3 regions of the Candidatus Regiella endosymbiont of Tuberolachnus salignus genome follow, and region 1 is predicted to be linked to each of the others. Evidence: predicted binding sites of a transcription regulator. Region 1 holds the regulator's gene; each other region holds the start of a gene.
The links. Region 1 encodes Fur, which represses iron uptake genes when iron is present. Its sites were predicted from a motif close to ATAATAATGAGAACNACTATCAA; they were not measured.
Positions count from the first base shown of each region.

Region 2: feoA (ferrous iron transporter A) is a predicted target of Fur. The motif match lies at 2,916-2,938, and genes of this name have one in related genera.
Region 3: AACL30_RS12870 (TonB-dependent hemoglobin/transferrin/lactoferrin family receptor) is a predicted target of Fur. The motif match lies at 3,572-3,594, and genes of this name have one in related genera.

Region 1 is NZ_OZ026542.1:1,458,358-1,469,004, reverse strand. It holds gene AACL30_RS07640 (alpha/beta fold hydrolase) at 250-1,008, shown strand; gene fldA (flavodoxin FldA) at 1,052-1,567, shown strand; gene fur (ferric iron uptake transcriptional regulator) at 1,669-2,112, shown strand; gene glnS (glutamine--tRNA ligase) at 2,266-3,936, opposite strand; gene AACL30_RS07620 (hypothetical protein) at 3,929-4,063, opposite strand; partial or broken gene AACL30_RS07615 (glucose PTS transporter subunit IIA) at 4,136-5,938, opposite strand; gene istB (IS21-like element helper ATPase IstB) at 5,997-6,794, opposite strand; gene istA (IS21 family transposase) at 6,791-7,969, opposite strand; partial or broken gene AACL30_RS07600 (IS5 family transposase) at 8,070-8,600, shown strand; gene AACL30_RS07595 (transposase) at 8,774-9,187, opposite strand; gene AACL30_RS07590 (helix-turn-helix domain-containing protein) at 9,186-9,695, shown strand; gene AACL30_RS07585 (IS3 family transposase) at 9,728-10,612, shown strand.
Region 2 is NZ_OZ026542.1:1,844,819-1,855,465, reverse strand. It holds gene queF (NADPH-dependent 7-cyano-7-deazaguanine reductase QueF) at 1-89, opposite strand, end outside; gene traF (conjugative transfer signal peptidase TraF) at 219-800, opposite strand; gene AACL30_RS09500 (amino acid aminotransferase) at 928-2,118, opposite strand; gene AACL30_RS09495 (GrxA family glutaredoxin) at 2,375-2,623, opposite strand; gene feoA (ferrous iron transporter A) at 2,973-3,197, shown strand; RNA gene ffs (signal recognition particle sRNA small type) at 3,306-3,402, opposite strand; gene aroQ (type II 3-dehydroquinate dehydratase) at 3,950-4,411, shown strand; gene accB (acetyl-CoA carboxylase biotin carboxyl carrier protein) at 4,433-4,888, shown strand; gene accC (acetyl-CoA carboxylase biotin carboxylase subunit) at 4,914-6,263, shown strand; gene AACL30_RS09465 (YhdT family protein) at 6,626-6,868, shown strand; gene panF (sodium/pantothenate symporter) at 6,858-8,294, shown strand; gene AACL30_RS09455 (LuxR family transcriptional regulator) at 8,421-9,140, opposite strand; gene AACL30_RS09450 (PAS domain-containing protein) at 9,234-10,124, opposite strand; gene AACL30_RS09445 (hypothetical protein) at 10,060-10,320, opposite strand; gene AACL30_RS09440 (cytosine permease) at 10,647-10,647, shown strand, end outside.
Region 3 is NZ_OZ026542.1:2,527,587-2,538,233, reverse strand. It holds gene fmt (methionyl-tRNA formyltransferase) at 1-32, shown strand, start outside; gene rsmB (16S rRNA (cytosine(967)-C(5))-methyltransferase RsmB) at 535-1,824, shown strand; gene trkA (Trk system potassium transporter TrkA) at 1,870-3,246, shown strand; gene AACL30_RS12870 (TonB-dependent hemoglobin/transferrin/lactoferrin family receptor) at 3,607-5,688, shown strand; gene AACL30_RS12865 (hemin-degrading factor) at 5,706-6,767, shown strand; gene AACL30_RS12860 (heme/hemin ABC transporter substrate-binding protein) at 6,764-7,582, shown strand; gene AACL30_RS12855 (iron ABC transporter permease) at 7,579-8,577, shown strand; gene AACL30_RS12850 (heme ABC transporter ATP-binding protein) at 8,570-9,406, shown strand; gene AACL30_RS12845 (transposase) at 9,540-9,836, shown strand; gene AACL30_RS12840 (transposase) at 9,938-10,327, shown strand.

The DNA of each region.
Region 1 (10,647 bases):
GAGATAACCCTTTTTTGACAAAAGACTTCAATAGACCTCTTTCCAAACCGTAGTTCGTTATGCGAAGTCAAGGCGCCCGGCGCACAGCAACCTTCGTTGCTATAAATACATGAGGATTGCGAGCACCGGGCAACGCAGGATTCGCGTCACGTAGTAGGTTTGGAAAGAGGTCTAATAAGCTGCTGACAGCACAATTTGCTTACTCATGATATCCTATTATCCTACTCTTGGTTATTAATGAACTTTGCAATGAAATTAAATTTTCGTTTAAATAACAGCCTGACGACTGAAGCTAAAACCCCGATTGTGTTAATACACGGTCTGTTTGGTAATCTCGATAATCTTGGGATGTTAGCGCGAGATCTACAAAAAAATCACAGTGTGATACTGCTGGACTTACGCAACCATGGGCTTTCACCCCGTTCACAACAAATGAATTATTCAGTGATGGCGCAAGATGTATTAGCGCTACTCGCCAGATTACAAATAGAAAAAGCGATCATTATTGGCCATTCTATGGGGGGAAAAGTCGCGATGGCGATGACGGCTCTTGCCCCACAACAGATTGAAAAAGTGATCGTGATTGATATTGCGCCAGTGGCCTACGAGATCCACCGTCATGACGCGATATTTGCCGCTCTGAAAGCGGTCACTCAGCAAGGTATTGTGCATCGCCCTGCCGCAGCGGGGTTGATGCGTCAATTTATATCAGAAGAAGCAATCATCTATTTTTTACTAAAATCATTCAAAGAGGGAAAATGGTGTTTTGATGTCGATATTCTCTGTGATCAATACGAGAATATTGCAGCTTGGCAAGCTATCCCTTTGTGGCCAGATCCTGTTTTGTTTATTCGCGGTGAACTGTCGTGCTATATTCAGGATAGCCATCGCGCCAGTATAACCGCACAGTTTCCACAAGCGTATATCGAGACTATTTCGCAGGCCGGTCATGCGGTTCATGCAGAAAAAACGGCGATGGTGTTAGCCGCTATTCGGCGATTTATCTGAAATCAAAATAAGTGGTAAAAATTAATAGGGTATACAAACAGTTATGGCAATCGTGGGTATCTTTTTTGGCAGTGACACTGGCAATACAGAAAATATTGCTAATATGATTCAAGCCCAATTGGGAAAAGACTGTGCTGAGGTGTATGACATTGCCAAAAGTAGCAGAGAAGATTTAGAAAAATTTGATATTCTGCTGCTTGGCATTCCTACCTGGTATTACGGCGAAGCCCAGTGTGATTGGGATGATTTTTTTCCAACATTAGCAGAAATCGATTTTGCAGGAAAATTAGTGGCACTGTTCGGCTGTGGTGATCAAGAAGATTACGCCGAATATTTTTGTGATGCCATGGGTACAGTACGTGATATCGTCGAAGCTCGTGGCGCCACTATTATTGGGCACTGGCCAACAGAGGGCTATCATTTTGAAGCGTCTAAAGCGTTGACAGATGACAAGCACTGTTTTGTTGGTCTGGCTATTGATGAAGATCGCCAACCAGAGCTCACTGAAATACGTGTAGATAAGTGGGTAAAACAAATTAGTGAAGAACTCTCTTTATAAAAAACTTTCCCTTTAGCGCCTTAGGATGTATACCCAATGAATTTCGAGTTACGGCAAGGCGGCGGCTTCAAAGGCGAAGGGTATAATAGGATTAAATCTGCATGATCGACAATAATACCGCACTAAAAAAGATGGGTCTCAAGGTGACGCATCCAAGGTTGAAGATCTTAGAAGTTTTACAGGATCCCACTTGCCATCACATTAGCGCAGAAGACATTTATAAAAAACTGATCGATATGAATCAAGAAATCGGTTTAGCTACCGTCTACCGTGTTCTCAATCAATTTGAAGATGTTCGAATTGTTATTCGCCACAATTTTGAAGGCAATAAATCGGTTTTTGAACTGACACAGCCGCATCATCACGATCATTTAATCTGCCTAAATTGTGGCAAGGTAATCGAATTTCGAGACGAATTTATTGAAAAACGGCAACAGGATATTGCCAATCAGCATGGTATAAAATTGACTAATCGCAGTCTGCATCTATATGGAAATTGCACCACAAAAAACTGCCCAAAAAGTAAATCTGTGCAGGATACGTAATTCATTAGACTGCTTGCAAAACCGTCGCTCGTTATGTGAAGTCATAGGCGCACAGTGCGCATGAGGGTAACACCGAATTCACACCACGCAGTAGGTTATGCAAGAAGTCTAAATATCAACGAGAGTACAAGAGATTTCTAGGCGTTAAGAAGCCTATTGCTTCCCAGCTTTATCCTGCCAGGTATCACGCAGCCCAACCGTTCGATTAAACACCGGTTGTCCCGCCTGAAAATGTTGATTATCGATACAAAAATAGCCCTCGCGTTCAAATTGATAACATTGCTCAGGCTGTGCGGTAGCTAAACTGGGCTCAACAAAACCCTGATGGATGATCAGTGATTGTGGATTTACTGTGGCGATAAAATCATCCACTGCGCTAGGGTTAGGCACGTTAAAAAGACGATCATATAAACGGATCTGTGCCGGCACCGCATAGGCGGCGGCAACCCAGTGGATCACGCCTTTCACTTTACGCCCATCGGCTGGATCTTTATTCAGCGTCTTTGAGTCATAACTACAATAAACAGCGATAATATTGCCGTTCAGATCTTTTTCAACACGTTCTGCTTTAATGATATAGGCATGACGCAAGCGTACTTCTTTACCGAGAACCAACCGTTTGTATTGTCTATTGGCTTCTTCACGAAAATCAGCTCGATCGATATAAATCACACTATCAAAAGGAACCTGACGACTGCCCATCTGTGGGTTATTCGGATGATTAGGTAGCGTAAGCTGTTCTAAGCAGGCTTCTCTATTTTCAATAATCAGCTTGAGCGGATCCAATACCGCCATTGCTCTTGGCGCATTTTCATTCAGTTCGTCACGGATACAAGATTCTAATGACATCATTTCGACCTGGTTGTCTTGCTTGGTGACACCGATACGGCGACAGAATTCACGAATGGAAGCCGCAGTATAGCCACGACGACGCAAACCTGAAATCGTTGGCATGCGTGGATCATCCCAACCTTCTACGATGTTCTCCGTCACTAATACATTAAGTTTGCGTTTTGACATAATGGCAAATTCAAGATTTAAGCGAGAAAATTCGTACTGACGTGGGTGGCAATTAATATCAATATGTTCTAATACCCAATCGTACAAACGCCGATTATCTTGAAATTCAAGTGTACAAAGCGAATGGGTAATGCCTTCTAGCGCATCAGAAATACAATGCGTAAAATCATACATAGGATAAATACACCATTGGTTACCCGTTTGATGGTGTTCAGCAAATTTGACGCGATACAGAACAGGATCACGCATTACCATAAAAGGAGAAGCCATGTTGATTTTTGCCCGCAGGCAGGCACTGCCTTCGCTAAATTCCCCCTCCCGCATTTTTGCAAACAACACCAAGTTTTCTTCGATACTACGCTCACGAAATGGACTATTTTTACCTGCTGTGGTCAAAGTTCCACGATATTCACGTATTTCTTCAGCGTTAAGCTCATCGACATACGCCAAATTCTTTTTTATCAACTCAACCGCATAACGGTACAATTGATCAAAATAATCAGATGAATAACGTACTTCTCCACTCCATGAAAAACCGAGCCACTGTAAATCACGTTTGATGGATTCTATATATTCAAGCTCTTCTTTCTCCGGATTGGTATCATCAAAGCGGAGATTACATTTTCCTTGATAATCTTGCGCGATACCAAAATTTAAGCAAATAGATTTGGCATGACCGATATGTAAATAGCCATTTGGCTCGGGAGGGAAACGGGTATGTATTTCACTATGCTTACCACTGGCTAAATCTTCATCAATAATTTGACGAATAAAATTATTCGGGCGGGCTTCAGCCTCATTCATTGTATGTTTCCTCACTTTTTGTCCAATAGATTTCCAATAGGATCTTACAAGCAGGCTTTGGAGGCAACTGTTTATACCCTTCGCCTTTGAAGCTGCCGCATTGTTGGCTGCGAGCCCTCGCCTTCATGGTATATCTACGCTCATCGGTCGGTCGCCCTTGCCGCCTTGCCGTAACTCGAAATTCATTGGGTATATCTCATTAGACTTCTTGCAAAACCGTGCCCGCGGGGCTAATAGCAAATAAATCGGTTTGCCCCGCCACCACCTCACCATTTGCTAGCACAGAGAGCTCGCCAAAGTGGGAGAGGTTTTGTACCAACACGGGGCTGAGCAAAGAAACACCATTGGCATTAAGATATTCAAGATCTAACAGTAGAATAGGCTGACCAGCGACCACCATACTTTCTTCTTCAACCAAACGTTTAAAGCCATGACTATATTGTTTATCAAGCTGGATACCGATATGGATCAAAATTTCAACACCTGTGCTGCTGGTCAGATAAAAAGCGTGGCTAGTATGAACAATCCGTGTAATTTTGCCATCAATCGGTGCCACTACGGTTTTAGCAGTCGGATAAATGGCGACACCCTCCCCGAGAATTTTACTGGCATAGGCTTCGTCGGCAATAGTTTCTAATGGATGGACGGTGCCAGTAATAGGTGAAAGTAATATCAGTGGTGTTGCCTGTATTTTTTTAATATCGGCTTGAATTCGATGAGGTGGCGGTAAAGCTGTCATCACCGCTGAAGGAACTCGGCTATCGGCAAACACCCTTTGCATCGCCTGTGCGATGAATTCTGCTCGAGCCCCAACAATAACCTGCACACTGTATTTATTGAGACAAATAATAGCGGATGCGCCTAAATTTTTTGCTAACGCCTCGTTTACCCGTGCGGCATCTTTGACATTCAGGCGCAGACGAGTAATGCAAGCATCGATAGCTATCAAATTGTCAGAGCCCCCCATTGCACTAATATAACGACGAGCAAGTAGTTTGATAGCAGTATCATTATTAATATTTTTTATATTATTTTTATTAATATTATAATCATCTTCTTCATCACCAAAAATATCCTCTTCCCGACCGGGTGTTAACAATTTAAATTTATTGATAAGAGAACGAAACATCAAATAATAAACCGCAAAAAAAAGCACACCTTGTGGCAACAACATATACCAATCTGTCGCTAATGGGTTACGTGAAGAAAGTATCATATCTATCAGACCGGCACTAAAACCAAAGCCGGCTATCCAATGCATCTGTGCGGCGATAAATACCGAAATACCAGTCAAGACGGCATGAATAAAATAAAGAGGGGGAGCAACGAACATAAAAGAAAATTCTAAGGGTTCACTAATTCCGGTTAAAAAAGAAGCAAATGCACCTGCTAGCATAATATCGTAGATTTTATTTTTCTTTTCAGGACGAGCGCAGTGATACATCGCTAAGGCGGCGCCTGGTAAGCCAAACATCATAATGGGGAAAAATCCGGCTTGATAACGGCCGGTAACACCGACTTCCGCTGTCCCTGAGTCGATAGATTGTTGTCCTGCTAAAAAATTAGGAATGTCGTTGATACCCGCGACATCAAACCAAAATACTGAGTTTAAAGCGTGGTGCAAACCAATGGGAACCAATAGCCGATTGAAAAAAGCATAGATCCCTGCCCCCAGGGAGCCCATATCTTGAATATTTTCACCGAAATTAACCAAAGCATCGTAAATGACTGGCCAAACAAACATGAGGGCACAAGCGACGAAAATCATCACAAAAGACGTTAAAATGGGGACTAGGAGGCGGCCATTAAAAAAGGATAATGCGTTCGGTAGCTCAATATGACTAAAGCGATTATATAACTCAGCGGAGATAATACCGACCAAAATACCAATAAATTGATTGTTAATGTTATCAAAAGCGGCAGGAACCTGATCAATAGGAAGTTGCTCAATGATGGAGACTCCCTTAGGGGAACACAATGTGGTCAATACTAAATAGCCAACAATGTCAACGCTACTTTAGATTGACCACTTTTTGCTACTTTAAAATGTCCAGTTTTTGCTAATTTTCCTGTTGGGTTTCTATTCCAGGCGCCTGGATAATATCAGTCGTTTTTATAGGCAACATGCCTGCTTTGCGTTTATTTTTGAGTCGATAGCTTTCTCCTTTAATATTCAATGTGGTTGAATGATGTAAAAGCCTGTCTAAAATCGCAGTTGCTAAAATGTGATCACCGAATACGTCCCCCCAATCAGTAAAACTTTTATTTGATGTGAGAATGATGCTCGCCTTTTCATAACGACGGCTCAATAACCTGAAAAATAGGCTAGCTTCTTCGCGATTCATCGGTAAATACCCGATTTCATCCAGTATTAATACCCTGGCATAGCACAGTTGCTGAAGTTGGCGTTCCAGACGGTTTTCTTGCTTTGCCTTCATTAAGGTACAGCAGAGTCTATCCAGAGGCATAAACAATACCCGATGCCCAGCTGTAGCTGCCTTGACAGCCAGCGCTATCGCCAAATGCGTTTTCCCTACCCCAGGTGGGCCTAACAAAATGACGTTTTCATGATGTTCGACAAACCTCAGCCCCGCCAGCTCGCGGATAATTTTCCTGTCTATACTTGGTTGGAAAGTAAAGTCAAATTGCTCCAAGGTTTTTATCCACGGCAAACGTGCTTGTTTTAACCGCGATTCCAAGCCTTTTTGGTGACGCCCGTTCCATTCCTGGGCTAATGCCTGCTGGAGAAATTCACGGTAGTTCAGTGCTTTCTTGGTGGCTTCTTCACATAAACTCTCCAACGCATCGCCCAGGTAATCCATTTTTAACCGTATCAACAAGTTTTCCATTTCCATCAGAGTAGCTCCTCATACACACTGAGCGAACGAGACGCTACTCGATTGACCTGTTGCCAAAGGGCTTGATGATGTTCTGGCACCTTTTGCCAGCCCTGCGTTACCTCCTGCAAGAGATGCGTCGCGAGCAGTTGCTCATCGCCGTAAATACGTAGCGTATTATCTAAACCGATACGAATATTAACCGCACGACCACACCAGAATGAAGGCACGCTATAGCGATTACCTCTGACATCGATATAGCTGTCCCATGCCACTTGTCGTAGGTCGAAGTAGCTGGTATCGAAATCAGTCGCAGGGAGTGGCATCAAGGCTATTTTTTCCTCAGCAAAACGATTTTCCGGTGTCTGCTTGAATTGACGAAGATGACGCTGGTCTGCCACTTTCGCCAGCCACATCGCTAGCAGTTGATTAACATGAGCGAAACTCTCAAACTGACGGTAGCGAGTGAAAAAATTGTGTTTAACATAGCCCACCATCCGTTCGGTTTTGCCTTTCGTTTGCGGTCGATAAGGCTTACAGGCGCGAGGGCTAAACCCATAGTGATTAGCCAGTTGCAGGAAGCCCGCATTGAACTCGATGTGGCCATTTTGTCCATGTTTGATAACAGCGGCTTTTTGGTTATCTACCAAGACATTTTTTACGCTGCCACCGAAGTAATTGAAGCTGCGAACCAGCGATTCATACGTGTGCTCAGCATCTTGCTTAGGGGCAGCAAAGACATGAAAGCGACGCGAAAAACCGAGCGTATTAACGGCAAAATTAACCGTACAGGCAGAGCCTGCCACCTCAACGATGATTTCTCCCCAATCGTGTTGAAGTTGATAACCGGGGAGGGTTTCAAAGCGTACCGTGTTTTTCGAGGCCCTGAGCGGACGTTTGGGATGTATATAACGTCGGAGCATCGCACTCCCACCCCGGTAGCCTTTTTCACGGATTTCCTCAAAAATAACCGCCGCATTCCAAACCTGTTCACTCAACCTTGAATCGATGTAGTCTTTAAAGGGCTCGAGTTTAGCAACCTGTTTTTTACCGCGTTTTGCTGTTGGCGGCGCAGGATAGCTAATGTGCCGTCTCACCGTTTTTTCTGAACACCCTATCTGATGGGCAATATCAACAATAAATGCCCCCTGTTGATGGCGTTGTTTTATCATGTAGTGGTCCTCTCTTCTTAGCATGCTTATTTCCCTCATGGCTTTGTCACCACAAAGGAAACTGCATTCTGGCTTGAGTGGACAAATTAAATTAGCAATTTACGGTCTTTTATCATTAGCGCTGACACATGCACCCAGTTCAACTAAAAACCGGCAAAATGGCCGCGATCCTGAAATGAAAGCCACCCGTAAAGGCAATCAGTGTTACTTTGGTATGAAAGCGCATATTGGTGTGGATGCACAGACGGGTCTGGTGCATTCCCTGGTAGGAACCTCGGCGAATGTAGCCGAGGTAACGCAAGTTCATCACCTTCTTCATGGCCAAGAAGAGGTTGTCCATGGTGATGCCGGTTATAAAGGCGTGATGCGACGCAGTGAACATCAACATCGTGCGGTCATCTGGCACATCCCCCGACGGAGGGTATTGGCCTTGCCCGGGCAGGAGCAGCAGGTATGGGAGAAACATCGGCATCGGCAAAGTCTTATTGCGAAAATCCGGGCTAAGGTTGAACATCCCTTTCGGGTGTTAAAATGTCAGTTCAACTTTAGAAAAGTGCGCTACAAGGGCTTGGCAAAAAATACCGCGCAGTTATTCAGCTTATTTGCTTTGACCAATCTCTTTCTCGCTAGAAAAATCCTGCTCTGTAACCCCTGATTTTCCATTGATACTGAAAAAAAGTGTATCCGCCGTCTCTTATACCGTAAAAAAAGAGTGCATTGATTTTCTTTTTTATTACATGACTTTAAGAATTAACGCTATTAGCTCAAAATATAGCATTCATTTCGGTTTTTCAGGGCTTCCCTATGGCATAAGCGGTATAAATTGATTTAAAATAAAGGTGCAGAAAACAAGGTATGGATATCACATTGGCGCTTTCTGCGAAGGGCTTTCGCTTGAGCCCATTTATGCTCAATGGTGTTCATATCAGGAGAATAAGTAAGAAGATATTCGAGAATAAAGCCGGCTTTCTGTATAGCAGACTGGATGTCTTGGCGCTTATGGAAACTAACATTATCCATGACAAGAACCGCGCCTGTAGGGGATTTTGGCAATAAATCTTGGGTAATCCAGGCGTAAAAAATATCGCTGTTGATATGGCAATCGAAGGTACAAACGGTGGTTAATTTTCCATTAAGCTGGGCACCAATAACGTTAGTACTGCATATTATCATCAAGAAGATCACTGAATAACCCCCTGTGTCAGCATAGTTGTCGCCTGTTAATATTAAGGAGAACACCATGCCGGCAAACCCCGTGCCTATCAATATCAAGCAACAAGGGTTGCTCTGGCTTCAACCTCCGTATAATTGGTCTCACCGGCAAATAGCGAAGAAGCTAGACGTGAGCCCTTCGGTTGTTTCAAGATGGAGAAACGAGTTAATGAGTGATGGCCTGTTATGTGAAGATGAGCAGTTTTTAAAGAATAACGAAGGTTGGTCGCCCGAACAGCGTTTTGCGGTGGTCATTGAAAGCGCAGTGATGTCTGAAATTGAGCTGGCCGAATACTGTCGGCACAAAGGATTGTTTGTTGAACAGGTAAAGGAATGGCGAACGGCTTCGCTCCGGGCTCATGAGCCGAAAGCCTTGAATAATCATAAAGTTGATAAAGTCGTCAAAGAATACAGACAAAAGATCCGTGAACTTGAAAAAGAACTCACCAGAAAAGAAAAGGCGCTGGCGGAAACCGCAGCGCTACTGGTATTAAGGGAAAAGTTCAATGCCCTCTGGGACAACAGCGAGGACGTCTAATACCTCTCCCGGAGCGGCTTAATATAGTTGATATGCTTAGGAATGCGATGAAACAGGGGGCTCGTAAGGCGCAAGCCTGCCAGGTCATTGGGATTTCAGTCAGAACACTGCAACGCTGGCGCAACAATTGTCACAACGCTCCCCTGGCCGACAAACGGTCAACGGCCGTTCGCAATGCCCCCAGCAACAAATTGTCTGATGCTGAACGACAGCGGATCATGGAAATCTGTAACTCACCAGAGTTTTCAAGTTTCCCTCCGAATGTCATCGTTCCGACGCTGGCTGATAGGGGAATTTATATCGCCTCTGAGTCTACGTTTTATCGCGTGCTCAAAGCGAACAAACTGTTAACACCTAGACGTCGAGAGAGAAGTTATAAACGTCCAGGCGCACAAAAAACGACAGCACCGAATCAGGTATGGTCCTGGGATAGTAGTTATTTGCCAACACCTATAAAAGGTCGGCATCTTTACCTCTACATGATGATGGACATTTTCAGTCGGAAAATTGTGGGGGCAGACGTTTTTGAACAAGAATCCGGCGAACAGGCTGCAGAGCTACTGCAACGATGCATCTGGAAAGAAAAATGCGCGGGCAAAAAAATCATTCTTCATTCAGATAATGGTGGCCCCATGCGTAGTTATACCCTGTTGGCGAAAATGTACGATCTGGGGGGAATCAGTTCATATTCTCGCCCACGAGTCAGCAATGATAACCCTTATTCCGAATCCTTGTTTCGAACGGTGAAATATTGTCCCCAGTGGCCAGCCGAGGGGTTTACTTTACTCAATGATGCCAGAGCCTGGGTAGCTCAGTTTGTGAACGGGTACAACCTTGAACATAAACACAGTGGTATCAAGTACGTTACTCCAGATGAACGTCATAGGGAGGCAGATAAAGAAATATTAGCTAAGTAGTGTCGTCACGTAATAAAAAATATATTATCATGTAA
Region 2 (10,647 bases), 390 kb from region 1:
ATGGCTACTAATAATTTTTCGTTGTATGTATCTATATACTGTGATTTTTGACCAAGATGTTTTGAATAAACGTGTTGACTACTATTCATCTCTTATTTCCTTATATACCCTTCGCCTTTCAAGTTACGGCGGCGTTGGCTGCACACTCTCATCCCAGTCATGTACTACTTGTATACTCCTGGGATTCGCTTGATTGCCGCCTTGCCGTAACTCGAAATTCATTGGGTATAATTTTTTAATTGATTATATCTTTTTAAAAACCATTGACCCCAATAGGTTGAAGACGTTAATACGGGGCGTATAACAGAGACAACTTGGGTTTTATTAACAGGTCCAAAATAACGTGAATCAAATGAAGTAGGGCTTTGCTCCGTCATGAGTAATAATTCGGATTCACTTAAGGTATAAGATGCTATGCTGATTTGTGGTAACGGTTGCCCAGCTCTGTCGGTTGGCAAAGGGGTGGTATGAGGCAGCAAGGTATCGTTCACGCTAACACCCTGAGCGGTAATCGCAATGTTGTCACCTTGGAGAGCGACAATTTTTTTCATCATATAACTATAGTTACCAGGGCATAAACCGAAACCAATATAACCGCGCCGCTTTGCTTCTTTAAATGCGGCTTGTAATGGGGGGCAAAAAATAACATATTCGCCTTTTGTCATTGGCTTGTCAGTTATCCAATACAAACCCAACGGCATACTGTTGCTCGTATTGAGGCGCCCTCCCGCTAGAAAGAGAGCACCACCTAATCCAATGGTAACCACAGCTAATACCGCTATTAGCGTGATTATTCTCATAGAGTACCTATTAATCAGCTATAGCCAAATCATTTTAACTTGATTTAAGTGTTGTCGTCGCTTGCCGTACTATTTGTACTGTCTGTGCTCCTCCGCCTTGAATCAAATTAAACTGATTCGGCTATAACTAAAGAACCTCAACAATGGCTTTACACAGCGTTGACATATTTTCTTTCGTCATCCCTGCAATGTTAATGCGGCCAGAAGAGGCGGCATGAACAGAAAATTCTTTGCGTAAACGTGTTACCTGGTTAGCCGTTAAACCACTGTAGGAAAACATCCCATTCTGTTGTTTGATGAAACTGAAATTTGCTCCTTCTTTCTCCAATGTCTCAACGAACAGATCCCGCATCTCTTTAATACGTTGACGCATAGCTGTCAATTCTTTTTCCCAGAGAGGGCGTAACGTCGTTTTATCATTGAGGATAGCGGCCACGACAGCAGCACCATGAGCGGGTGGATTTGAGTAATTCGCACGAATAGTCGCTTTTATCTGACTAAATGCGTTATCCGCATTTTTCGGGCTGGCAGCAACCAGGGTGCAGGCACCGACACGTTCATTATATAAGCCAAAATTTTTCGAATAAGAGCTACAGACTATTAATTCATCATGCTTTTCTGCAAAAGCTCGTAACCCTTCAGCATCTTCCTCAAGCCCTGTTGCGAAGCCTTGATAGGCAAAATCAAACAAAGGCAACAGGTTTTTTTCCTTCAAGAGTTCAGCCAATTCTTGCCATTGTTTTAGTGTCGGATCGATGCCAGTTGGGTTATGGCAACAGCCGTGGAATAATACAACATCACCGGCTTGCGCCTTGTTTCTTAAGTCAGTTTTTATTTTATCGAAATCCAGACAGTGATTGAGTGCATCGTAATAGCCGTATTCAACCACTTCTAATCCGGCGGCGGGAAAAATATTGTGATGATTTGGCCAAGTGGGATTACTCACCCACACGCGTTTAGCATCGGTTTTTTTGGCGATAAAATCAGCGGCAACCCTCAGCGCGCCAGTTCCGCCCGGGGTCTGTGCAGTTCGCGCTCTTTTTTCTTTTATAATGTCGCTGCTCTCACCAAAAAGCAGTGCCTGTGTGCAGCCGGCAAAATTTTGTAATCCGTCAATGCTAAGATAATTTTTGCTGGTTTCATTTTCTAGCAGGTACTGCTCCGCTTTTTTTACACTAGATAACACCGGTGTTTTACCGGTTTCGTCTTGGTAGACACCAATGCCGAGGTTAATTTTATTTGGCTGTGGATCTTTATTAAATTGCTCAGCAAGGCCTAAAATGGGATCAGCGGGGGCAAGCTCGATGTTTTCAAACATAAGAGAAATTTCCATAGCAATGGGTTTAAACAGATTGAGCCGTCAGATTAACCTGAGTATATGGCTTTGCCAATTATTAGTTATAAAAAAGAAATGAATATTGTGAAACCTATCTGTTTTTAGCCTTTTCATGGTTGATGCAAATGATGTTTTTTGACATATACTCTTCGCCTTTGAAGCCGCCGCGTTGTTGGCTGCGAGCCCTCATGGTATGTCCACGCTCATCGGCCTCACACCTTGGCAGTCGAAGGCAACTTCAAAGACGAAGGATATAGGCTTCAAAATCGGTACAACCCCCAATATGTTTTTCATCAATGAAAATTTGTGGAACAGTTTTAACCGGTTGGCCAACACTTTTTTCTAGGTCTGCTTTGCTAATATTTTCTTCATTAATGTCTATGTAGCGAAAAGTAAAATCGTCGCGTTTAGCCGCCAGTGTTTCTGCCAATTGTTTTGCACGGACACAATAGGGACATCCAGAACGTCCAAAAATTACAGTATGCATTTTTTATACCTAGTCATTTAATTTTAAATTAAAAAATAGAAGAGCGAAAAGTGATCGAAACCCGTTCAGCATTCCTCTCTATTTAGATTGTCTTTTGAAGCTTTTACGATGTTTATACCCATAGTCCTGCAAATTGCCGCTAGGCGGCCAGAGGGGAAACCGATGAACGTGCAGCCAACACGCGGCAGCTTCAAAAGCGAAGAGCATAAACATCGTAAAAGCTTCACAATACATTTGCAAATAGTATGTACTAACGGTTTTATTGTTTATTTTTATCTTAAAGTAAATTAGAATAATAAATATTCTCATTATTATTTAGTAATTTTTGGTTATGCGATACAGAGGTCATATGCGGTTTGTTCCTCAGCAATATTATAAAATAATTCATTTTTTTCCCGAGATCCTACCTACCTACCGGCAAAAATTACTTTCTTTAGGCATGTTACCTGGCGCATCATTTCAAGTGATTCGTTTGGCGCCCTTTGGAGATCCTGTTCAAATTCAAATTCGAGGCGTTAGCTTATTATTACGCAAAAAGGATTTGAATTTTTTGAGGTTAGAAGCGCATTCTTAGCGCCTGTTCAAAATCTTCTTGAACGAGGAAAGCATGTGCAAAAAAGCTATGTGAGAAGAAAAATCTAGGGAATATTAAGGGAGGATAAAATGTATATTTTGGTGGTGGCTCTGAAAGCTACATCCCGGCACATACATCGCCTGCTACGGCTGCTTCCTTCCGGATCTGACCGAATTCACAAGTTAGTACTGCGAGAGAACCAACAGAGCCACCATTGAATGCCCCTTTATGTTTCGGAGCGGGCGGCATTATTCACTATGCTTGAACAAATAGCAAGAGCTGCATTGGTGTTGTAGCTAAATCATTTTCACTTGGTTCTGTGTTGTCGTCGCTTGCCTTACTATTTTTACTGTCTGTACCCCTCCGCCTTGAATCAAATTAGTAGGTAGCTGAAAAAACAAACTTTATTGCGCGGGATAAAATATCTTCGAGGATAAAAGCAGTATTTAGCTGCTAATTGCTACGATATCGTTATAATGCTGAACTTTACTTCTGGCTGCCATGGCAGTCTTAGAGACTGTTTGGAATCTCTTGTGCTCGCTGATACTTCGTCAAATATGAGCTCAAAATGCTCATTTTCCTTATGTAAACTGCGCTTTTTCGCTCATTTTTTCTCAATTCAGCGTCGCTCAAGAAGATTTGGAACAGGCTTTTAGAGTATAAAGTAACAAATCAGTTATCTCGGACGATTTTGATGTCGTCAATTTGTCGACCTTTTAGTAACTGCTTTTAAAACACCATTTGGATACAGCATGTCGGATAAGTTTCATATTTTGCTTATAAACGGCCCTAACCTCAATTTGCTTGGGACGCGTGAACCAGAAAAGTACACCGCGATCACGCTGGAAGAAGTGATTAGCGGATTGAAACAAAAAGCGCAAGAATTGAATGTCGAATTATCTTGCCTGCAATCGAACGTAGAGCATGAACTTATCGATAGAATTCATCAGGCACAAGGAAATATCGATTTTATTTTGATCAATCTGGCCGCTTTCACGCATACCAGTATCGCTTTGCGTGATGCATTATTAGCAGTGCGAATTCCTTTTATTGAAATTCACCTTTCTAACGTGCATGCCAGAGAGCCTTTTCGCCATCATTCGTACTTTTCCGATATTGCAATTGGCACAATTTGTGGGTTAGGTGCTGATGGCTATAGTTTTGCTTTACAAGCAGCCGTCAATCGCTTATCTAAATATAATAAAATGACATAGAGAAAATACGGAATTACTCTCATGGATATTCGTAAAATTAAAAAACTTATCGAACTGGTTGAGGAATCTGGCATTTCAGAGCTAGAAATTTCAGAAGGTGAAGAGTCAGTACGCATTAACCGTGCACCAACCCTATCACATTATCCAATAACGCAACAACCGCTGCCTTGTATCCCCACAGCGGCGGGAAAACAACCTGATGCTACCACGACAGTTCCTTCGGTCGTTGAGCCCGCATTGAATCATCATGTTATCCGTTCGCCGATGGTTGGTACCTTCTACCGTACACCAACCCCAGAAGCCAAAGCTTTCATTGAAATAGGACAAAAAGTTTCTGTCGGTGATACTTTATGTATTATTGAAGCCATGAAGATGATGAATCTTATTGAAGCAGATAAGTCCGGTACGATAAAAGCTATTTTGGTAGAAAACGGTCAACCGATTGAATTCGATCAGCCTCTTGTCGTCATCGAATAATGAGGCCACTATGCTTGATAACCCTATGATTGAAAAAATTATTATCGCTAACCGGGGAGAAATTGCTTTACGGATATTGCGAGCTTGTAAAGAACTCGGGATAAAAACGGTGGCAGTTCACTCTACGGCGGATCGTGATCTAAAACATGTTTTATTGGCGGACGAAACAGTATGCATTGGCTCCGCGCCTTCGGTTAAAAGCTATTTGAATATTCCTGCCATTATTGCAGCAGCAGAAATAACCGGTGCCACTGCTATTCATCCGGGATATGGTTTTTTGTCTGAAAATGCAGATTTTGCCGAACAAGTAGAGCATTCAGGATTTATTTTTATTGGCCCAACAGCAGAAACGATTCGCTTAATGGGCGATAAAGTTTCCGCCATCAACGCCATGAAAAAAGCAGGGGTTCCTTGTGTACCTGGATCTGACGGTTCATTAGGCAATGATGCCAAAAAAAATCAGGCGGTGGCAAAAAAAATAGGCTATCCGGTTCTTATTAAAGCCTCCGGGGGAGGGGGGGGACGAGGTATGCGGGTAGTTCATGATGCTAAAGATTTAGAAAAAGCTATCGATATGACCCGAACAGAGGCTAAAGCTGCTTTTAATAACGATACGGTTTATATGGAAAAATATCTTGAAAATCCTCGCCATATCGAAATTCAAATCTTAGCCGATGGTAAAGGTAATGCGCTTTATCTCGCTGAACGTGACTGTTCAATGCAGCGCCGTCATCAAAAAGTGGTGGAAGAAGCCCCCGCCCCTGGTCTTAGCAATGATATTCGGTCTAATATCGGTGAATGCTGTGTCAAAGCCTGCATTGATATTGGCTACCGTGGCGCCGGTACCTTTGAATTTCTGTATGAGAATGGTGAATTTTATTTTATTGAGATGAATACACGTATTCAGGTTGAACATCCCGTCACCGAGATGATAACGGGTATTGATCTGATCAAAGAACAGCTGCGGATTGCGGCAGGTCAACGACTTTCTATTCAACAAGACGATGTGGTAGTTCGTGGCCATGCGATTGAATGTCGTATTAACGCGGAAGACGCAAAAACTTTCCTACCTAGCCCTGGAAAAATTACGCGGTTCCATGCCCCAGGAGGGTTTGGTGTACGCTGGGAATCGCATATTTATACCAATTACACTGTGCCACCCTATTATGATTCGATGATTGGAAAACTGATTACTTATGGTGAAAATCGTGAAGCGGCGATTGCACGTATGAAGCATGCATTGACGGAGCTGATTATTGATGGAATCAAAACTAATATTGAATTGCATCAACAAATTATGGATGATGAATGCTTTCAGAAAGGGAGTACCAATATCCACTATTTGGAAAAAAAACTAGAATTACAAGAAAATTAATTATACTCACAGTTCTTTAAGTTGCCGCTTTTTTTTATCCAAAATTTCGTGGAACTGTTGATACATCAATGTTATACCCTTTGTCTTTGAAGTTGCCTTCGGCTGCCAGGCAGGGCGTGAGACTCGATGAGCGTCGACATACCATGAGGGCGAAGGCTCGCAGCCAACATCAAAGGCGAAGGGTATATAGCCGCATCAGTCTAATTTGATTCAAGGCGGAGGAGCACAGACAGTACAAATAGTACGGCAGGCGACGACAACATAAAATCAAATTAGACTGATGTGGTTATATTGACATCCTCTTCATTTCTCCCCGACTTAGGTCGATGGGATCCCCCTTTCGGAAAATGATGAAAGCAATAATGAATAAAAGATTCATTCAAATTCACAAAGAGGCACGATGGTCTTTAGGCTTAACACTGCTGTACCTAGCAGGATGGATAATAAGCGCTTACCTACCTGGCAATGCCCTTGGGGTAACTAGACTGCCTTTGTGGTTTGAAATAGCCTGTATTTTCCTGCCATTACTCTTTATTTTCCTTTGTTGGTTGATGGTGCGACTGATTTTTCGTGATATGTCGTTGGAAGAGCCCGATGCAGATTAATGTGGTTTTACCGTTATGCGCCTATCTTATCTTAATTTTCGCTTTATCTTTTTATTCTTATACTCGTCCGCGAACTGGAAGTTTTCTTAACGAATATTTTGTCGGCAATCGTTCTATGGGGGGGTTTTTGTTAGCGATGACATTAACCACCACCTATATTGGCGCTAGTTCGTTTATCGGCGGGCCAGGGGCGGCATATAAATATGGATTAGGTTGGGTATTATTGTCGATGATCCAACTGCCAGTAGTCTGGTTATCTTTAGGCGTATTGGGCAAAAAACTGGCTATTTTGGCACGTCGTTATAACGCTGTCACATTGAACGATATATTGTATGCCCGTTATCAAAGCCGTTTACTGGTTTGGTTAGCCAGTATCAGTTTACTAATGGCTTTGATTGGTGCGATGACAGCACAATTTATCGGTGGGGCGCGTTTATTGGAAATCGCGGCGGGTATCCCGTATGACGCTGGACTACTGATTTTTGGTCTTAGTACTATTCTGTATACCGCTTTCGGTGGCTTCCGTGCTAGCGTATTAAACGATGCGTTACAGGGGTTGGTGATGTTAATCGGCACTATTTTACTTCTTATTGCCGTAGTCTATGCCGCTGGGGGATTAACGCAAGCAATCGAAAAATTGGTAGATATCGATCCCAATCTGATTTCACCACAAGGGAGTGAGCAGCGCTTAGATTTGCCTTTCATGGCTTCTTTCTGGGTGTTGGTCTGTTTTGGCTTGATTGGTTTGCCTCCTACGGCAGTACGCTGTATCGCTTATAAAGATAGCAAAGCGGTGCATCAAGGGATGATCCTTGGCACTATTGTTGTGGCGATATTAATGTTGGGAATGCATCTGGCGGGAGTATTAGGCCGTGCTGTCTTACCTGATCTTAAGATCCCAGATCAAGTTATTCCAACGTTAATGATCATGGTGCTGCCATCATTTGCTGCTGGAATATTTCTAGCGGCACCACTCGCCGCAATTATGTCGACGATCAATGCCCAGTTGTTACAATCATCTGCAACGATTGTCAAAGATCTGTACCTTAATCTACAGCCTGATCAAATTAAAAATGAGCGAAAACTCACCTATATTTCTAGTTTGTCGACACTCATCTTAGGCCTGTTATTACTCTTAACGGCTTGGTATCCACCAGAGATGATTATCTGGCTTAATCTACTGGCGCTAGGAGGTCTTGAGGTCATCTTTTTATGGCCATTATTACTAGGGTTATATTGGGAGAAAGCCAACGCATATGGTGCCATTAGTTCGATGATGACGGGTGGGATGTGTTATACATTACTGGTTAGCTTTAATATCCATCTTGGCGGTTTTCATCCGATTGTCCCTTCGTTGGCGTTTAATCTGTTGGCTTTTTATATCGGTAACCAGTTTGGTGATAGAAAGCAGACCGTTACCCCCTAATCAGACTTGACATTCTCCCCGACTAAATTCAGCGGAGGATCATCGGTGATGACTGATTTTTAGTACAGAGGGGGAACCTTACAAGGTCAGTACGGTATGCTCTGTCGCTAAAATTAGAGCAGCGACTTAAATGAATTGCACTCCAGCTTTAAAAAATCTGGCGGGGATATACTGATCAAAACCTTCTGCTCTGCAAAATTCTCTTAATTGATTTGATGAATTAACGCCTGCTTTTTGCTTGTATAGCACTTGCAGTTTATTTTCTACTGTGCGGTGAGAAAGATTTAATTTTTTCCCTATTTCCTTCGCACTCATATGGGTATGTAGCAAGCAGAAAATGATTTCAAGTTCTTTTTCAGTAAATTTAAATTTATTGTCCGGTGGCGTTGTAGTTAGCACTGGCGGTATTCTGTCGTTAAACAGTTCATATAAAGAAACAAAATTGAACTTTCTTACATGGTATACGGTGCCAATACACTGCTTGTCGTTGTTAAAGAGGGGAAATTTTTCGCAAAGGGTGTGCTCCCTTCCCCATAAGTTAGTTTGAATCATCGCACCGCGTTTTTTGTTTTTCTCCACCTCTCGATCTTGCTTTTGCAAGTCAGCTTCGAAATCCGCCCAAGAAGCTCCCGAGCATTCACTGTCTAATTTATTTTCCATCTTAAAATTGCTAGGTAATCCACTAAATCTCAGCGTCGATTTATTTGCATACACAAAGCGAGAGCTACAATCCTTCACTCCCCAAGGCTCTTCATTATTTTCCATAAAAGAGATAAGTGAACCCAAAGATTCTGTCTTTATACATTGAGAATCAATGGTTTTTTCGTGGTCTATTGTATTTACCATGATCTTATTCCTCTATCTTGTCTGCCATCGCCTACTTGTAAAAAGTACTTGCTACAAGTCGATATTGCAAGAGCTTCTGAGTAATGTTTTGTATTAATTTTGAGCGTTTCCCGAGTCTAGATCATTTAAGTCCCATTCAGTAAAGGGAATTATGACAGAACTGGGTCGTAATAATTTTTGTGGGACGTAACCCTGATATCCCCTTTTTTTACAAAAATCATTCAAGCTTGCTAGAGACTCGGCTTGCGCCTTTTGATAAATAGTTTTTCGGTGCTGTGCGACCTCTTCTTCAGAGAGTGATAATGCTTCAGCGATGACCGCATCATTGGCGTCTTCACAAAGATAAAAAAGCACTGCAAATTCCTGATCTGTTAAAAAATCATCTGGTTTTTCAACCAGGAAATTAACCGGAGATTCGTGGTTACGGTATTGTTCACCAGTGAAAAAATCCATTTTTTTCCCGTGAAAGATAATACCGATATATTCTTTTTTAGCATTTAACAATGGAAACTTATCAAAAAGATAAGGTTGTATTTTTTCTTCTCGACCAAAACAATAGGTTTCAATTGAAGATACTTTTCTCTTGGTTTTTTTCGCTTGTTGTTCTTGCTCAGTAAATTGAGATAAAAATTGAGAAAAATGGCTATCGGATTGCTTAGTGTCCGGTAATTTTTCGATATTAGATTCTAATGGCAAATTCAATAAATCAAAGAAAGAAGCATTTGCATACAAATAACGTGCATTATGATCTTTGAATCCCCAAGGATCACCGCTATCTTCCCACGATGAAACAAGTGGCGCTGGAACTTCTTCAGGTAGAAATGATAAAGCAGCCTTAGACATATAACCTCCTAGAAAATATTCTTTATACCCTTCGTCTTTCAAGTTACGGCGGCGTTGGCTGCGGGTGCTCGCCGAATCACGTAGTATGTCTACGCTCATCGGTCTCACACCCTTGCCGCCTTGCCGTAACTCGAAATTCATTGGGTATATACCCTTCGTCTTTGAAGCCGCTGTGTTGTTGGCTGCGGGTGTTCGCCTCATCAGGTAGTGTGTCTACGCTCATCGGTCGGTCGCCCTGGCCGTCTAGCGGCAACTTCAAAGACGAAGGGTATAAAACTTGTCGAAATCGCTTGTACTCGCTAATACTTTCATCAACAAAACTAAAACGCTCTTTCATGTCATAAATAGCAGGGCGTTTTAGCTCATTTTTTCATCAAGTTGAGCGTAGTTCAAGAAGATTTCATATGGGTGTTTACGATTAATCGCTAAGTGACTTTTAAAGTAAAACCTATTTAACACCTATAGTGAAAGTAATGCCTGCTCTTTTACATATATTTTACATTGATGAGCAATATCCCCTTTGCCTTTGAAGTTGCCTTCGGCTCCCAGGGCGACCGACTGATGAGCGTAGACATACCATGAGGGCGAGAGCTTGCAGCCAACAGCTCGGCGGCTTCAAAGGTGAAGGGGATCTTAATTTTTAAACAGAAAGGAGAATGCTTAA
Region 3 (10,647 bases), 1.1 Mb from region 1:
AATGGTTTACCATTGGGCGTAGATTGACGTAGTTATTCTTTCTTTTTTATTTATTAGATTTTTTTTAAAACTGTATCTCGTGGTGCAAAATCAAGGCGCACGGCGCGCAGCCACCTTCGTTGATACAAGTACATGAGGATTGCGAGCACCACGCAACGCAGAAATTCATACCACGCAGTAGGTTATGCAAGAAATCTCAAGTATCAGCGAGCACAAGAGATTTAGAATAGGCTCTAAGAGGTCTATTGAATTTTATCCGGTGTGCCGTAAATTCTCGGCCTTCAGGTCAAGGATATAAGGCCTGGTTTTCCAACTAACCTGTGTTAAAATGCCGCGGCTAACAGCGAAAGCTTCGGCATAGCTGTGACGGCAATCAGTACCGCAGGGCATACGGGACTTTAAGCCTGTAGAGAGTCGGCGCAGTTAGGCCGCTCGAGGAAGCAGGAACCCACTGAAGCGAGTCAGGCTTCGGTCTGAACGCGGTAGGAATCCTCGCCATTTAGTGCGGGGAGGATGTCAACAAACTGTAAGGCTATGAAAACTACTTATAACATTCGTGCTATCGCCGCTAAAGTAATCAACAACGTATTAAATAAAGGGAAGTCACTGAGTGTTGTGCTGCCAGCATTACAACAAAATATTTCTGATAAAGATCGCACTTTATTGCAAGAGTTATGTTTTGGCACTTTACGGGTTTTACCTACACTTGAATTTTGTATTCAGCAGTTAATGGTTCGCCCAATGGCAGGAAAAAAACGCATTTTGCATTATTTACTGATGATAGGTATTTATCAACTTATTCATACTCGTATTCCAGCCCACGCCGCGTTGGCTGAAACCGTTGCTGGAGCGACAACGTTAAAGTGGCCACAATTAAAAGGATTAGTTAATGGTGTCTTACGCCAGTTTCAGCGTCAGCAGATAATGTTGTTGGAACAGGCGACGAATGATAACAGCCACTATCTGCATCCCAGCTGGTTATTGAAGCGTATTAAAAAAGCCTATCCTGAGCAATGGCAACAGATTGTTGTGGCTAATAATGCAAAACCACCCATGTGGCTTAGGGTCAATCGTATACATCATTCTCGTAGTCAATATTTAGCGCTGTTGCAACAAGCCGGAGTTGAGGCGACATCTCACCCCGTTTACGCTGATGCTATTCGTTTAACACTTCCTCGTCCTGTTGGTCAGCTGCCTGGATTTTCTCAGGGCTGGGTTACGGTTCAAGATGCATCTGCACAGGGATGTATCGATCTACTTGATCCGCAAAATGGTGAATATATCTTAGACTTATGTGCTGCGCCAGGAGGAAAAACGACTTATATTCTTGAAGTAGCACCCAAAGCTGAAGTGTTAGCCGTTGATATCGATAAGCAACGCTTGCGTTGTGTTAAAGAAAATTTACAACGTTTGCAGCTACAAGCCAGAATAAAAATCGGAGATGGCCGCACACCTGATATATGGTGTGGTGATCAATTATTTGATCGAATCTTGCTGGATGCCCCTTGTTCCGCCACCGGTGTAATACGTCGACACCCTGATATCAAGTGGTTACGTCGTGACAGTGATATCGCTGAATTGACTAAATTACAAGCTGAAATTATGGATGCTATTTGGCCAAAATTAAAAAGGGGAGGCATCATGGTATATGCTACTTGTTCCATTTTACCCGAAGAAAATCAAAAACAAATTGCGTCATTCTTAGCGCGACAACCGAGTGCGCAATGGATCAAAACGAGCCCAGTAGATACCTTTGGTAAGCAACAGCTGCCTCATCCTGAAGAGGGTGATGGCTTCTTTTTTGCAAAAATGATGAAAAATTAATTTTTCATCAATATACCCAATGAATTTCAGAGTAATCTTAATGCAATGAAAATAATCATTCTTGGATCGGGACAAGTAGGTGAAACGTTAGCGAAAAACTTGGTCGGTGAAAATAATGACATTACTGTTGTCGACATTGATGCCAGTCGCCTACGGCAACTACAAGATAAATTTGATCTACGTGTAGTACAGGGACAGGGCTCTTATCCGCGTGTATTGCGTGAAGCCGGTGCTGAAGACGCGGATATGTTAGTCGCAGTGACTAACTCCGATGAGACGAATATGATCGCTTGTCAAATCGCTTACTTATTATTTAAAACACCCAATCGTATTGCTCGTATTCGTTCACCTGAATATGTCCGTGAAGTAGATAAACTTTTTCAACCGACAGGGATTGTGATTGATCACTTGATTTCACCGGAGCAATTGGTTATTGATTATATTTATAAATTGATTGAATATCCTGGTGCTCTGCAAGTTGTTAATTTTGCTGAAGGAAAAGTAAGTATTGTCGCGGTAAAAGCACAGTATGGTGGTGCGTTAGTGGGTAATGATCTTGCCTCTTTACGTGAACGAGCCCCTCATATTGATACCCGTATTGCCGCTATATTCCGTCAAAATCAACCCATACGACCGCAGGGCTCGACCGTTATTGAAGCGGGTGATGAAGTCTTTTTTATCGTCGCTTCACAACATATTCGAACAGTGATGAGCGAACTGCAACGCCCCGAAAAACCGTACACACGGATTATGATTGTTGGTGGTGGCAATGTTGGGTCAGGTTTAGCGCTAAAACTAGAAAATGATTACAAAGTAAAATTAATTGAAAGTAATCTATCTCGATCTGAAGAATTGGCAGAAATACTTCATAAAACAACAGTGTACTATGGTGATGCCTCGGATCAGGAACTGTTAGCAGAAGAGCATATAGACCAAGTCGACGTTTTTATTACCCTGACTAATAATGATGAGGTTAATATCATGTCTGCTATGCTAGCAAAACATATGGGAGCCAAGAAAGCGATGGTTCTAATTCAGCGTAATGCTTACGTTGATCTGGTGCAAAATAATACCATAGACATTGTAATCTCACCACAACAAGCGACCATCTCCGCATTATTAGGTCATGTACGTAAAGCGGATATTGTCAGCGTTTCTTCTTTACGCCGTGGTATCGCTGAAGCGATCGAAGCCATTGCTCATGGTGATAAAAGTACCTCTAAAGTTATTGGACGTACTGTTGAGAAGATCGAATTACCACCTGGTACAACCATTGGGGCTATTGTGCGGGGTGATGAAGTCATTATTGCGAATAGTCATTTTATTATTCAACAAGGTGATCATGTCATTATGTTTATCACCGATAAAAAATTCATTCCCGCCGTTGAAAAACTATTTCAACCCAGTCCATTTTTTCTATAAGAGCTCTGTTAGAGCCTATTCGAAATCTCTTGTGCTTGCTAATACTTCGTCAAAAACTCGCTCAAAATGCTCATTTACGCTATGTAAACTGCGCTTTTTCGCCCATTTTTTCATTAATTGAGCTTTGCTAAAGAAGATTTCGAATGGGCTCTCAGAAATTTCCTTTGAGCTGCACTCAATTGATGAATATCAGTGGGTTGAACCTAAGATGCCTTGATTTCATATCCGGAACGGTTTTCCCAAAACAGGATTTTTCAATAAGTTTAATACATCACCCTATTTCACTTGATATTATCAGTAAACTTGTATGATAATAATTCTCGAATTGAGAATCATTTTTATTATCATTAATTACTAATAATGGAGAAGTGGCCTTTGCGTGTTTCATCTTTAAGTTTAATCGTCGTTTGTGCACTACCATTATTCACTTATGCTGCAAACGATATTATGAATAACAGCAATAATAGTCGACTGACGGAAGAGCAAAAAAAGCAACACAATAAGAATGAAACAATGACCATAGTAGCGACAGGTAATTCCCGTGACAGCTTTAGCGCCCCTATGATGGTTACTGTTATTAAGGGTGATACAGCTACAAGCCACAGCGCATTTTCTGCTATTGATATGCTACGCGCGATCCCCGGGATCACGCTGTCCGGCAGTGGCCGCACTAATGGTCAAGAAATCAGCATGCGTGGTTATGATAGCAAAGGTGTATTGACATTGGTAGACGGCGTTCGTCAGGGTATTGACACCGTTCATACTAGCAGTATTTTTCTTGATCCTAGCCTGATAAAACAGGCTGAAATTGTGCGCGGCCCTTCAGCATTGCTCTATGGTGGGAGTGCCTTAGGGGGGGTGGTTTCGTATCAAACCGTTGATGCAGCGGATTTACTCCTGCCTGATCAAAACGTGGGTTATCGGGTGTTTGGTCTCGGAGCTACTGGTAATCACAGTCTAGCTATGGGGGGCAGTGTATTCGGTAAAACGGCCAATTTGGACGGTCTGATCACTTTTAGCACCCGTGATATTGGTAATATTAATCAAGGTAAACATTTTTCAGCGCCAAATAACGAGAGTATTAATAACGTAATGACCAAAGGAACTTGGGCTATAGATGATAATCAATCTCTCAACGCTAACTTGCGTTACTACAATAATCGCTCTCGAGAGCCAGAGAACCCACAACAATCTGAAATCACTGCAAAAAATAAAATGACCAAGCGTTCAACCTTGCAGCGCGATGCACAATTAAGTTATCGATTAAATCCACAAGATTTAGCCTGGTTGGATACCACTACGGCATTGTATTACTCTGATCTTAATATTCATGATCTTGTCCTGAAAGAAGGCGAAAAAGGTTATGAACAAATCACCCGTGGCGTTAAGTTAGAAAACCGTAGCCGATTTTTCACTCACAGCCCAGCATCACATTTATTGACCTATGGCACGGAAGCGTATCAGCAGAAACAAAATCCTAGTGGTCTGGCGGAAAGCTTTCCAGCGGCAAAAATTAATGTCAATTCGGTTTGGGCACAAGACGAGATGACCCTGCGTGATCTACCTGTCTCTCTTTTGTTAGGGACTCGTTTTGACCGCTATCATGCCGAAAATAAAAAAAATCCAGATGTATCGGCGGATAAATGGTCATCCCGGGGAGCGATCACCGTCACACCTACCGACTGGTTGATGATGTTTGGCTCTTATGCACAGGCTTTCCGCGCGCCAAAAATGGGTGAGATATACAATGATTCAAAACATTACCCTCTCATTGAAGAAGATCCTATTACACATAGACGTAAAGTAGTAGGTTGGAATACTTGGCAACCGAATCCTCATTTAAAACCGGAAACCAACGCCACTCAAGAATATGGTTTCGGCTTGCAATTCGACAATGTATTGGCTAACAACGATGCATGGCAATTTAAAGCCAGTTACTTTGATACACAAGCGAAGGACTACATTTACGTTGATGTCCAGCATTACTACACAAAAGCCAAAAATATTAGACAGGCCAAAATCTGGGGTTGGGATGTCATGATGAATTACCAAACAGATTGGTTCAGCTGGGATCTCGCTTACAACCGTACTCGAGGTAAAAATCAAGAGAGCGGAAATTATATTGCTAGTATTAATCCGGATACTCTCACGAGTAGACTTGATCTCCCTATAGCGAGGACAGGATTTTCTACCGGTTGGGTACTCACTGCAGCAAAAGATAACCACTTCATGGTTACTCCTCCAAGAATCAGACCCGAGATAAAACCACAGGCGGGCTATGGCGTGAACGATTTTTATCTCAGCTATAAAGGCCAAGGCCATTTTCAAGGAATGACGGCAACCGCGGTGTTAGCTAATGCTTTCGATAAACAATACGCTTCACCACAGGGTATTCCACAAGATGGGCGCAGTGCGAAACTATTTATCAGTTATCAATGGTAATTAAAAAGGACATCATCATGAAATCCTCGCTATACCTGCAATATCTTAAAGAAAAACAGCAATATCCAGGCATGTCGACCGCCAATATCGCCAAAATGCTCAATGTCAGTGAAGCCGCCCTCGCGCATGCGCGGGTAGGACATGATGCACAACGGCTACAAGTCAATGCGCTAACGTTATTAACTAAGTTAGAAAATATCGGTCTTGTCAAATCGACGACGGCTAATCGATATGCCATCCAGCAGATGATAGGTCGTTATAAAAACCAGAAATATACTCCTCACGGAGGGATTATACTCAACCCACGCGATTTGGATCTCCGTCTGTTTTTAGACAAGTGGGACAGTATATTTGTCATGCGAGAAAAAGATGAAAGACAAGGTGAACAGCAAAGTATCCATTTTTATGATGTAGAGGGTAATGCGGTACATAGCGTTTCTCTTACTGATGAAAGCCAGCATTCCCATTGGCAAAAGTTAATAGAAGAATACACTAGCCCTGATAATCCTGAACTGTTGCTGCAATCGTTATCTCCCTCTCAGAAAAACAGCATTGATATCAACAATGCCGCCCAGATTGAAGATGAATGGCGTAAGATGACAGATATTCACCAATTCTTCCGATTACTAGAACGGCATAATGTGACTCGTCAGCAGTTATTCCGTGTGGTTGCTGACGATCTGGCCTATCAAGTTGAGCGGGGAGCCTTACTGCAAATTCTTAATGCTGCTCATCAACAGCAGAATGAGATTATGATTTTCGTTAGTAACGGCGCTTGTATACAAATTTTTACCGGATTGATTGAACAAAATGTAACACAGCAAAAAACAATAGGAGAAGGTTGGATCAGCGTCAATAATCAGCGTTTTACTCTGCAGTTGCATGAAAGTGCGATCGCCGAAAGCTGGATCACGCGCAAACCAACCAAAGATGGTTTTGTCACCAGTTTGGAATTATTTGCCGCAGATGGCACCCAAATTGCTCAATTATTTGGGCAGCGCCATGAAGGGCAGCCCGAGCAGAGTCAATGGCGTGAACAATTGTCAGCCCTGCCTGTTAAAAAGGATGTCGCTGCATGAAAATTTGGCTACTGCCGTTGCTCTTGGCATTGCCATTGTTCAATGCTGTTGCAGAGCGTATCGTCACTATTGGCGGTGACGTTTCCGAAATTACCTACGCCTTAGGCGTAGGTTCAAAAATAGTGGCGCGTGACAGCACCAGCTTAACGCCATCAGCAATAAAATCATTGCCGAATATAGGCTATATGCGTCAAATCAATGCAGAAGGTATTCTCGCGATGAAACCGACGTTAGTGCTAAGCAGTGCACTTGCTGGGTCTCCATTGGCGTTGAAACAAATTGTCGACAGCGGTGTTAAAGTGGTCTCTATTCCTAGTGATACCACCTTGAATGCCGTATCTGAAAAAATTAGCCTTATCTCTACTGCCGTCAATCAGATTGATCAAGGGAAACAGCTGGCGCAAAAGTATCAACAAGAAATAGCAGAGATTGATAATAGCCCTATCGCTGTACGGATGTTGTTTATTATGAGTTATGGCGGCAGCGCGCCCTTGGCGGCAGGGCAAAATACCGCAGCGGATGCCATGATATGCGCGACAGGTGCTCAAAATGCCATGCAAGGATTTGAGCGTTATCGGCCGCTCTCTCAAGAAGGGTTGATTGCGAGTGCACCAGACTTGATTCTGGTCACCACGGATGGGCTAGAATCTCTTGGGGGCGTGGATAAAATCTGGCAACTTCCTGGAATAGCACTAACTCCCGCGGGTAAACATCGACGAATAGTGACATTCGACGATATGGCTTTACTTGGCTTTGGTCTACAAACGCCGGCGGTTATTAAACAATTAAGACAGGCGGGGGAACTGAGTCTATGAGAGCAGCTATGCCGCCTCGGTATACCTTGGGCGGTTTATTTGTATTGTTGATTTTACTTATCATCGGATCAAGCAATTTGGGTGCACTGCCGCTTTCTTTTCGTACGCTATGGCACAGTTCATTCGATGACATCGCTTGGCAAATTTGGCTCAATATTCGGTTGCCCCGTGTGCTATTAGCGATTTTAATTGGTTTTGCGTTAGCAACCTCTGGTGCGGTTATGCAGGGACTATTCCGTAATCCTTTGGCTGATCCTGGTTTATTAGGCATTAGCAGTGGAGCCGCATTATTCGTCGCGCTGGTTATCGTCATGCCATTTACTTTTTCTATCATTTTTTACAGCCATGTTATCGCCGCTTTTATTGGTGGTTTACTGATTTCTTTGCTTATTTTATCTTTCAGCCGCACGGGGCAGGGCAGGTTATCAAGTTTATTATTGATCGGTATCGCCATCAATGCGCTCTGTGGTGCTGCTGTTGGTATTTTGAGTTATTTTAGTAATGATCAGCAACTGCGCCAATTTTCTTTATGGATGATGGGCAGCCTGAGTCAGGTTCAGTGGCCTATGTTAGGACTCGCCGCCGCATTTATTATTCCAACCATGGTAATCACACTATTACAAGCGCATAAACTCAATTTATTGCAACTTGGTGATGAAGAAGCTCATTATCTTGGTATTAATATCCAGCAAACGAAAAGCCGATTTCTCTTACTCAGCACCTTATTGGTCAGTACTGCTGTCGCGTTGAGTGGTATTATTGGTTTTATTGGCTTAGTTATTCCACATTTGATCCGAATGCATTTAGGTGCCGATCACCGTTGGTTATTGCCTGGTGCCGCTTTAGGCGGTGCTTGCTTACTCCTCAGTGCCGATACTTTAGCGCGAACTTTAGTCGCACCGTCAGAAATGCCAGTTGGATTGATTACCAGTTTGATAGGCGGCCCCTATTTTTTATGGCTAATATTACGCCAACAGGAACCGCTTAGTGGATAATTCTTTGACCCCAAACTTATTAGAGAATAGGTTTTTGGATAATCCGGCGTTAATCCAAGCACAACATCTTTACTATCATGTTGGCAAATGTAATCTAATTAAAAATGTCTCTCTGCATATCAATAGCGGTGAAATAGTTGCCATTATTGGACCAAATGGCGCAGGGAAATCTACCTTGCTGCGTTTATTGAGTGGTTATTTATCTGCTGATAGTGGAACTTGTTACCTTTTTGATAAACCTTCGCATCATTGGTTCCTCCCTCTATTAGCTAAAGTGCGCGCTCTAATGCCTCAGTCTAGCGCGCTAGAATTCCCATTTACTGTTGAACAGGTGGTGGCTATGGGGCGAGCGCCCCATGGTGCACAAACAAAGATCGAGCAGCAAAAAATAATACAACAGGTGATGGAGCAAACCGATTGTAAAACGCTGGCCAGTCGTGACTATCGAAAATTGTCGGTTGGAGAGCAACAACGAGTACAGCTAGCAAGAGCATTAGCTCAACTTTGGCATCCTCGTCCCACCCCCTGTTGTTTATTTCTTGATGAACCCACTTCTGCACTGGATTTGCATCATCAACAGCATACGTTACGTTTGTTACGACGACTTACCCAGCAACAATCTTTAGCCGTTTGCTGCATTTTGCATGATCTCAATTTAGCGGCGCTTTATGCCAATCGAATTATGCTGCTCCACAGGGGAGAGCTTGTCGCCTCTGGTTTACCCCACGAAGTATTGCGTAGCGACGTACTAACTCATTGGTATCAAACTGATTTAGGCATTTATCAGCATCCAGAAAACCAGTTACCGCAAGTATTTTTACGTCGATAAAATTAACGGTCTATACCCTTCGCCTTTGAAGTCGCCGCGTTGTTGGCTGCGGGTGCTCGCCGGATCGCGTAGTATGGCACTGTTAACAAAGTGAGTATTGAGATAAGCTCCGCTTTTTGTGGGGTTGTTAAGGATGAAAAACAGACATTATCCGATCAAAGCGTCCGATTTTATAAAAGAAATCGAGCCTCATATTCTTAAATATTACAAGCGTCCAGGCAGACCCACGGGTATCAGTCATTATCACTTTTTCTCGGCAGTGTTATACGTATTGAGAACCGGTATCCTTTGGCGTGACGTGCCTACTTTTTATGGCCACTGGCATACGATTTACACACGTTTTAAACGCTGGAGTGAGAATGGGTTATTCTGGCATTTGCTTTATCTATTGCAGAAAAAAAGAAAATCAGCCTTGACTGCGTCTGGATAGACAGCACCACAGTGAGCCTACACCGCCACGGCTCAGGGAGTTTAAAAAAAAAGGAGTTCAGTCGATAGGGCGCGGTCGCAAAGGAATGAGTACTAAAATTCATGTCGGCCTTTCAGGCGATTATCTCAGGAGTGTTTGTTTATTCTTACGGACAACGTACCGATATGAAAGTTTTTCCTATTTTGTGGGCAAAAGGAGACTGGAGACAGATAAACGATGTTATCGCGGATAAAGGCTACGATTTTTATGATGTCAAAAAGCTTATTCGTGATAGCAGAAAATACCCGGTTATCCCTCGCCGCCAAGGCGCGATTTATCCCGGTATCCCGCCAAAAGATAAAGAAAAATATAAAACACGTAATGCCATTGAACGTTTCTTCGGCAAAATAAAAGAACACAAAAGACTCGCTTTACGCTTTGATAAGCTGGATGTCACCTTCTTTTCTTTTTTCGCCATCGCTTGTCTTAAGGTTTTTAAATTACTTTGTTAACAGTACCATAGCCACAGTGCTTCCAGTTACCTCAGGCGAAGGGTATAACGTGGATTGCATGCATCATCCTTTCCATGTTGATGAACCGACTTCATCTGTGAGCAAAATCAACAAGACATCTTTACTAATGCCATGACTATCCTCTCTTAAAATACGGATGTATATCTTAATACAAGTTGGAGGCATTACCTTTTATTGATTATAGTAGACTCAAATTTACACATCGAATTGCTACCCGCTTCGCAATTATGAACACTTATGTTTTTTAGGCTTTCACATGTTAAACTGAGTCACTTATACTAAAAAATATACTTCATCCG